Regions from separate parts of the Ruminococcus sp. RTP21204st1_B2_RTP21204_210225 genome, predicted to be linked through region 2. Evidence: a T-box and tRNA genes for the amino acid it is inferred to sense, from the RefSeq annotation. Region 2 holds a T-box; the other holds one or more tRNA genes.

Region 1 (4,738 bases), on a different contig from region 2:
GTAAAGCTGTGCGTCGGACATTCCCACAGCCTTGACCTTGTTGAACTGCTCATCGGTAAAGCCCTGCAGTCTCCAGCACTCCAAAGGCATAAGCTTTCTGATATACCCGCAGTACACAACGCCGTGTCTGTCCGTTACAGTTATCGTAAACATAGGCTCGTTGGGAAGTTTAAATCTTCGTCCCTCCTGTCTTACTTCTGCCTTTGCAGGGGTAAGCACAGCTATTGGCTCGGTAACGAGTATCACTCCCGACTTTTCACCCTTATGATGACCTATCCCGCTGTCCTGCCTTGCGGTTATACATCTTGCAAGCTCTGTGACCTTCGAGTCGGGATTCATATCTATCCCAAATGCGTAATACCCCTGATTACAGCTTGTTGTAAGGGTATGAGCTATCTCCTTGCCAACTCTCCCACGCCTTGAATTCATATTTGGATATGCAAGGTCGATGCTATCTCCGGGCAGAGCTATCTGATAGCCTGACTTAGTTTTTGATTTTATCGGCAGACCGATTATCTCGTAAAGACCTGTTTTCCCTCCAAAACCGCCAGCCTGACTTGTAAGGGTTATGCTCAGTCCGTCGGCTGAATATACTCTGTTTCCCTCTCTGCCTGAAATCCTTTTGACAAGAGTTTTTGGATTTGCGTCTGTGAAAGACAATACTTTTCCGGAACACTTTTCTCTATGAAATCCGATAATATACACTCTTTTTCGGGATTGGGGTACACCAAAATCTGCGCTGTTAAGCACTTCCCATACGACATCGTACCCCAATTCATCCAACGTACTAAGGATGGTCGCAAACGTCCTGCCCCCGTTATGTGATAGGAGTCCGGGAACATTTTCAAGGAGCAGATACTTAGGTTTTTTAATGGCGGCAATCCTGGCGATCTCAAAGAAGAGAGTCCCTCGGGTATCGCTGAATCCTTTTCGTTTTCCAGCGATTGAAAAGCTTTGGCAAGGGAATCCTCCGCATATAAGGTCGAGATCGGGCAGTTCGTTTGGGTCAATTTTTCTTGCGTCATCGTAATACACCTCGCCTTCCGTATCGTACATTGTTTCGTATGCTTTTTTAGCATATCGGTCAATCTCGCAGTACCCGACGCACTCAAAGCCTCCTGCTTTTTCAAGTCCCGAACGGAATCCGCCGATGCCTGCAAAGATATCGAAATACTTTATCATTTATCACGTTCCTTTCTGCAATAAAAAACGGCCAAGCTTTCTTAACTTGACCGTTACATTGACATATTCATTTCTTCTTCCTCAGTTTGTTCCGATTCTTCTCTGATAACGTGAAAATCGTCCACGCCTGGTATAACTCCGAGCGTTCTTCCGTTATCAAAAACGCAATGCACAGTGCCGATATCATCGACGTGATCGACCTTGCCAAGAGTACCGGACTCAACAGGGAATGGATCATCGTTCATTTGGTCAAGACAGATACGAGTTCCTTCGGGATACCGTTCTTTCAGCCGTTCAACTTTCTTTTGATCGTAATACATTACACATCCCTCCTTTTTCTACAAATGAAAAAAGGCTGTTTTATCATCGTCACTTAAATTCGTGACAATAGACAAAACAGCCTTTAAAACTTTGTGAATTTTTTTCATAACAAAACGGCAGGCTCAGAGCAAAATCTGCTCAAAGTCTGCCGCTTTGTTTGACGATGTTTAATTGTTGAGGGTTCAGATCCTTTTTTTACGAAAAAGCATCCACGGTTTTACACCTGAAATTTTTACCCTCAAAACGCAAAAAAAGCTCGTAAATACGAGCTTTTCGAGGTGTGCATCTATTTTATTGCACAAGTATGGTGGGAGAAGGTGGATTCGAACCACCGAAGCTAGAAGCAACAGATTTACAGTCTGCCCCCTTTGGCCACTCGGGAATTCTCCCATATGAATGAAAACAAAATAATGGAGCTGGTGGACGGACTCGAACCCCCGACCTGCTGATTACAAATCAGCTGCTCTACCAACTGAGCTACACCAGCTTGTTTTGCTTGATCTGTCAAACTGACGATATCTATTATATCATATCTCCAAGCACTTGTCAAGCACTTTTTATTTTGTTTTCATTTTTTTAATAAAGTGGTCGAGGCGACAGGACTTGAACCTGCGGCATCTTGGTCCCAAACCAAGCACTCTACCAAACTGAGTTACGCCTCGTAGTTGACGTTGCACACGGTGGGGAAAAGTCTCCAGCCACGGAAAAGTTCCAAGCTTTGTGTGCCTTGAGCTTCATAGATGTTTCTGTGAAGCATTTGTCTGCGTCATCAGACAGCTTAATTATTATACTCCCCAACGCCCGTTTTGTCAATAGGTTTTTTGCCACTTTGTATACTTGCACAATTAAGTCTTTCTTGAGAGCGACACAAATGTTATTTCTCAACAAATCATACCGTGATATCATACGAAAACATCAAAAATAATGTCCATAAAAGAGCCTTTTTTAAAAGAATGGTATAATTTGATGATATTTTGGTGAAACCTGTTGATTTTTAAAATGGTTTGTGTTATCATTATATTTAACAGATAATATTCGGGAGGAAAGTAAAAATGAAAACAAAGGAATGTCCTTTTTGCCATAAGGAAATATCCGAAGAAGCAATACTCTGTAAGTATTGCCATAACCTGCTTATAGACGAAAGCACGCCTGTTACGGAAGACAGCAAGCAGGAGGAACAGAATTTCACCTCTGCTGACGATGCTGACAGAACAAGAGTGTTCACAAAGCAGGAGGCACAGGAGTATGAAGAGAAAACAAGAGCTTTTACCGTGCCTAAACAGCCGGAAGAGCCTACAGAGTTTTTCTCCACACCAATAGCTGATAGCCATGATAATAATGACGGCTCTGAGAATTATCAGGATAATTATGATAATGGCGGTTATCCTGACGATGAAAACGATTATTCCGATGATGATACAGAGGATAACGATGACGCTTCCAGAAAGAAGCTCTTTGCAATTACTGCCACTATCACAGTTGGTATACTTGTGGTGGTCATTCTTGCTATAGTTGCAGGCTATAAGATCTTCGGCTTTGGCGGAACAAATAATAAGACCACTACTACTACAAAGCCAAAAACAACTGTTGCCGCTGATGACGACAGTAAGGGAGGCGTGTTCGTCGATACCGAGAGCAGTGCAGCTTCTACCGACACAAATACCACTACCTCACAGCCGGCTGACGAAAGCTCAACACCAGCCACTGAAACCTCTGCACCTGATACAGAAACAACTACAACTACCACAACAACTGCCTCAGATACAGAAACTACAACAACTACCACAACTACAGCAGATTCAAAGCCTGACGAAACTACAACAACTGCATCAGCCGAGAGCGGAGATTCTGCAAAGGCTGTCGCCGCTATCACAGCTCAGATAGACGGCAAGGTGTCTTCATATGAATACAGAACTGAGGACGCAGGCTTCATGTACTATTACGTCTTTACAGAAGACGGTCATGGCTACAGCGCCGCATATAATAAGGCAGACGGCTCAGTTGTACTTGTACAGAGCTACTGATTTTAAATAGAATATCACCAATTTTACAAAGTGCGTTTTCCTTGTGAGAACGCACTTTTTTTGTTTATACAAACGGGTTTTACATTGTGCATAGCAGTGTAAAGCCCGTTTTTGTGTGTAAATTCCTTTGCAAACATCTTACAATGACTTTACTTTACTTCGGTTACTGATTTTACAATGCTGATGTATCATAAGTATATCACCTGAATAGAAATAACATGAAGACCTGCACACAGGGTGCAGAGAGAAAAGGTGCAAATCAAAAAGCCCAAAGGGCAAGTATAAGAAAGAGGTTTTATATCATGAAAACAAGAACATCAAAACTGGCAGCGATCTTTACATCAGTTGCACTTGCAGCCACAATGCTCGCAAGCTGCGGAGGAAGCTCAGATAAGATCACAGTTATCTCCCGTGAGGACGGCTCAGGAACAAGAGGCGCATTCATCGAGCTGACAGGTATCGAGGAAAAAGACTCTAACGGCAACAAGACCGATAACACAAAGAAAGACGCCCTTATCTGTAAGTCAACAGACGTTGTGCTTACTCAGGTGTCAGGAGATAAGAACGCTATCGGCTACATTTCATTCGGCTCACTGAACGATACAGTAAAGGCTCTTAAAGTAGAGGGTGTTGAGCCTTCTACGGCAACTATCGAAAGCGGTGATTATAAAATAGTAAGACCTTTCAATATCGCTGTTAAAGACGGACTGTCAGACGCCGCTCAGGACTTTGAGAACTATATCCTCAGCTCCGAGGGTCAGGATATCATCGAAAAGGCAGGCTACATAAAGATCGACAAGAGCGCAGCAGCTTACGCTTCAAACAACGCTTCCGGTAAGGTAGTAGTCAGCGGTTCATCATCAGTAACACCGGTTATGGAAAAGCTCGCCGAGTCTTATCAGAAGGCAAACACAAACGTAACAGTAGACGTTCAGCAGTCAGACTCCTCAACAGGTATCAAGGATGCTATCAACGGCACATCTGATATCGGTATGGCTTCAAGAGATATCTCAGACGACGAGCTTTCACAGGGTATCAAGTCTGTAACTATCGCTCAGGACGCTATCGCAGTTATCGTAAATAAGGATAACGCAGTTGAAGATATCACAATGGACGAGATAAAGGCTATCTATACAGGCTCAAAGACAACATGGTCTGACGAAAGCAAATAAGCTATCAAGTTAATTCTCCATAAAGATTTGCACAAGACA
Region 2 (4,738 bases):
TCCAGCACGATATAAACTTTTTTAGCCTTGCTCACGAGCAGGGGAGCGTTGTCAGCACAAGTTATGTCAGCTCCATTGAAAATAAGCTTTATTTCAGCCGTCTTGTCCGCTGAAACGATTATCCTGCCGTTGGTCGCCGTGCCTGAAAGAATGTAAGTGCCTGCCTGCGAAATGGTTACAGTTTCCCCTTCTGAGGTCGCACCCTCACCGTCTATAGCCGCACTGCCATCAGCAAATGTAATCCCTACTGAGCTTTCCTCGTCATATCTAACGTCAATGTCCTCTGCCGCAATGCTTGCGTCAATGTCAGACTTTGCCGCCTGAGAAACACTGCTTGTGGTCTGTGAAGAATTTGCACTCTCAGAACAGCCTGAAAAAGCCGTGACCGTGATAAAAAACGCCGCCGTGATAGCTGCCAGCTTTTTAGTGTCCAAAATTTTCATGAAAAATACCCCCTTGTATGGTAAAAAAGGTTGAAAAAAACCGCACAAGACCGCTTTAGCCTTGTGCGGTTTTGCTTATGGATACTTTTGTTATTTTGTCAGAATGATTGTTCCTCAATGTCTGCTGCCACTGCACACATTATCTCAAGGTTGCCATTTCTGCATCTAAGTTCGTCAATAAGCTTCTTTTCGTTAGCACCGTCTTTAAGCTCGATGCGGTATTTCAGCTTGAAAAGACTTCCCATGTTTGTGGTCTTTACCGAAACAAGCTCACATTCTGAAAGATATTTTTCAAATATATCGTCAAATACCTCAGTGTAATCAAGGCTTTCAGGGATAGTGATACTAAGATCCTTGTGACCCGACTTCTTTTTGCCAATAGGCAGAAGCGTATAAATAATGTTCAGCAGGCTCACGCACACCGCAAGCATAAGAGCCAACGCAAGGTGGTTCGTGCCCGTCGCAAGACCGACAGCCATTGAAAGGAAGATAGCACAAATGTCCATTGCACTTCCCGGTACAGAACGGAATCTTACCAAGCTGAATGCACCCATAACAGCCACGCCCGTACCGATGTTTCCGTTTACAAGCATTATCACTACCTGTACTATCACAGGCAGCAAAGCAAGCGTCATCATAAAGCTTTTTGTCTTTTTCTGCTTGAAGTTGAATGCAAATGCAATTATAAGACCAAGCACCAAAGACGCCGCAGTGCAGAAAACAAATTCGTTTGTAGTTATCGCCGCCACGGTCGTTTCAGTGGTGGTCACAGTAGTAGCCGCAAGAGTAGTTGAATTAAGCACAGCTTATCACCTTACCTTTATGTATTTTTTCAGAAAATTCGTTAAGATACGCAGTTCCGTATTTTGAGAATGACGCAGGATATATCTCCAGTTCATCAAGTATAGCCGATAACCAAAGAGGCATAGCGTTCGGTATCTTTATCTCCATTACCCTCATGCCAGCAGGCAGAAGCTCTTTTCCCCAAATGCCCTTGTCAAGCTCCTTTTGCTCTTCACGGTAAAGAATGTGCGTGTCAAAGGTCAGCCTAAGGGACGGGTCTTCTGTACCGCAGTAAGCAAGCCTGTCATAGCTAAGATACATTGCAGGAGCAATGCCCTCATAGAATTTGAGAAAATATTTCAGCTCGTTCTCTATCTGCGGATTATCATGAGGTACCTCTTTGCCTGCAAAGAAATCACGGGTCTGTGCAAGGGTCATTTCAATACGCCTCTTGTAGACCACACCCTTGTATTTCTTTTTCAGCTCCACAAAGACCATGTCTTCATCATTAGGTACGCCGTAGCTCCTCACTCTCAGCTTTTCCTTGTAAACAGGCTTTTCAATGGAGTTTCTCACAAGCTGATGACTTGGTGTGTCATAATATATGTTGCAGATAGTGCTTTTGTAATATCTGTCTTTGACAAAATGCCCATCGAGCTTTTTTATAAGCTTTTCATAAGTCGGTTCATCAACGATATATTTTTTCTCTATCCGTCTGAACACTTCCTGATTGCCATTCATATCCACGCCTCTTTTCGTGATTTTTTCGTATGTTTCGTGTAAACTTTCCTTTGATTAAAAGTATATATGAATAACTTTAAATATAGCTAAACCTTATATGTATTTTGTGTGAATGTTTATGAATATTGCAAAATACCATATATTTATATAAAAAAAAACGGGTGAACTTCTGTCCACCCGTGGAAATTATTTTGTGCTATATTATTCCGCAATAGCCTTGTGGAAGATCTTCTTACCCTTTTTGATAACAACAGGCTCAGAGAGATCAACAAGACCCTTAGGGTCAGTGAACTTCTCACCATTCACCGCAATACCGTTCTGAGTAACAAGACGTCTTGCCTCACCGTTTGAAGGACAAAGACCGCACTTAACAAGAAGCGTAAGAATACCTATCTTGCCGTCAGTAAGATCAGCCGCCGCAATAGTCGTGCTAGGCATATCATCGCTGTTTCCACCGCCTGCAAAAATAGCCTTTGCCGCAGCGTCAGCCTTGTCAGCCTCCTCCTTGCCGTGAACAAGCTTTGTAAGCTCGTAAGCCAAAAGCTCCTTAGCCTTGTTGTATTCAGCACCCTCCATGTGTTTCTCCATTTCCTCTATCTCCTCGATAGGAACGAATGTGAGCATCTTCAGGCACTTGATAACATCAGCGTCACCAACGTTTCTCCAATACTGATAGAACTCGTATGGAGAAGTCTTTTCAGGGTCGAGCCATACAGCGCCCTTTTCTGTCTTGCCCATCTTCTTGCCCTCAGAGTTGAGCAGGAGAGTGATAGTCATTGCATAAGCGTCCTTGCCAAGCTTCTTTCTAATAAGCTCAGTGCCGCCCAGCATATTAGCCCACTGATCGTCACCGCCGAACTGCATATTACAGCCGTAATCCTGGAAAAGTCTGTAGAAGTCGTAGGACTGCATTATCATGTAGTTGAACTCAAGGAAAGTAAGACCCCTTTCCATTCTCTGCTTGTAGCACTCGAATGTAAGCATCTTGTTTACAGAGAAGCAAGCGCCAACGTCACGAAGTACGTCCACATAATTAAGGTCAAGCAGCCAATCGCCATTGTTTACGATAATAGCTTTGTCATCAGAAAAATCAATGAAGTGTGACATCTGCTTTTTGAAACATTCAACATTGTGGTTGATAGTTTCCTTTGTCATCATTTTTCTCATATCTGTTTTGCCTGACGGGTCGCCTATCATAGCCGTACCGCCTCCGATAAGAACGATAGGCTTGTTGCCTGCCATTTGCAAACGCTTCATAAGACAAAGCGCCATAAAGTGACCAACGTGTAGAGAATCAGCAGTTGGGTCAAAACCAATGTAGAAAGTAGCCTTACCAGCGTTGATAAGCTCCTTTATCTCCTCCTCGTCAGTGAGCTGAGCGAGAAGACCTCTTCTTTTCAGTTCTTCAAATACTGTCATTTTTCATACCTCCGTATTATTTTTTTGCGGTACATAAATAAAAAATCCCCTGACAGAATATCTGTCAGAGGACGAATCATCGTGGTACCACCTCAGTTTATCGGGGAAACTCCCGACCTTACAGGCTCAGCAGAAAGCGAAGCCATAGCACTGTAACGTGTGCAAACCGTTTCGCCTTACGCAAAAGCTTTCTCAGCGAACAGCTCAGGAATGTATTCACACTTTGTAGAAATGCTTTCTCGCACCGACCGAAAGCTCTCTGAAATTTCGCAAAAGGCTACTTATTTCCGTCATAGCATTTAAACCTATTGATATGACTATAGCACACTTTCACCATTTTGTCAACCCCCTTTTTTAGAAGTGAGGAATAAGAAGTGAGGAATGAAGGTATCGCCTGCGGCGATGATTATTGTAGGGGACGACGCCCTCGGCGTCCCGCTCGGAGGTGCGAGGCTTGAATCATCACAAACTATGCCGGTGTATAAAGACGGGCAAGCTTTTTGCCCCTACATTATCCTCCACTTTTTTAAAGAATTAACTTATTCGTCTACAAATGTACAAAAACATATGATATAATGAAATTTATATGATTTTATTTAGTTGGGAGAAAGAAAAATGCTGAAGCTTTTTAGGTATCTGAAAAACTATAAAAAAGAAAGCATAATCGGTCCGCTGTTTAAGCTTATCGAAGCCTGCTTCGAGCTTGCAGTGCCACTCGTTATGGCTAATATCATTGACGTGGGTATAAAAAATCAAGATAAGCCCTACATCTATAAAATGGGTGGCGTGCTTGTTCTCCTCGCCTTCTGCGGTCTGGCTTGTTCGCTGACTGCTCAGTATTTCGCCGCAAAAGCGTCACTGGGCTTTGGAACAGCCATCCGACGTGACCTTTTCAAGCATATCAATTCACTGTCCTATGCGGAAATAGACAGCGTTGGAAGCCATACCCTCGTCACAAGAATGACAGCGGATATCAATACCGCACAGCAGGGTGTGAATATTCTCCTTCGTCTGTTTCTTCGTTCGCCTTTTATCGTTTTAGGCTCAATAATAATGGCATTCTCTATCTCAGTGAAGCTTACCCTTATCTTCCTGATAATCGCCCCATGCCTTGCCTATGTTATCTATCTTATAATGCACATCACTATCCCGCAGTATAAGAATATCCAGAAAAAGCTGGATAAAACTAACCTTATGACAAGCGAAACTCTTACAGGCGCAAGAGTTATCAGAGCATTTTCCCGTCAGAAAGACGAGGAGAAAGAGTTCGCTGATAATACTGAAGAACTTAGACGTCAGCAGATAATTGCAGGAAGAGTTTCCGCCCTTATGAACCCTGCCACCTATGTTAT

What was found. The T-box of region 2 lies ahead of tyrS (tyrosine--tRNA ligase). A T-box ahead of a tRNA ligase gene usually reads a tRNA of that ligase, here a tRNA-Tyr.
Region 1: it has a tRNA-Tyr gene. The T-box ahead of tyrS (tyrosine--tRNA ligase) is inferred to sense a tRNA for this amino acid. The anticodon was not compared.

What each region holds. Positions count from the first base shown of each region.
Region 1 is NZ_JBCPGA010000006.1:131,025-135,762, reverse strand. It holds gene dcm (DNA (cytosine-5-)-methyltransferase) at 1-1,182, opposite strand, end outside; gene AB5123_RS04230 (DUF4314 domain-containing protein) at 1,236-1,502, opposite strand; tRNA gene AB5123_RS04225 (tRNA-Tyr) at 1,809-1,893, opposite strand; tRNA gene AB5123_RS04220 (tRNA-Thr) at 1,915-1,990, opposite strand; tRNA gene AB5123_RS04215 (tRNA-Pro) at 2,089-2,165, opposite strand; gene AB5123_RS04210 (hypothetical protein) at 2,556-3,527, shown strand; gene AB5123_RS04205 (substrate-binding domain-containing protein) at 3,830-4,699, shown strand.
Region 2 is NZ_JBCPGA010000012.1:37,351-42,088, reverse strand. It holds gene AB5123_RS06425 (carbohydrate-binding domain-containing protein) at 1-443, opposite strand, end outside; gene AB5123_RS06420 (DUF4956 domain-containing protein) at 542-1,246, opposite strand; gene AB5123_RS06415 (polyphosphate polymerase domain-containing protein) at 1,239-1,967, opposite strand; gene tyrS (tyrosine--tRNA ligase) at 2,169-3,386, opposite strand; T-box leader at 3,451-3,689, opposite strand; gene AB5123_RS06405 (ABC transporter ATP-binding protein) at 4,002-4,738, shown strand, end outside.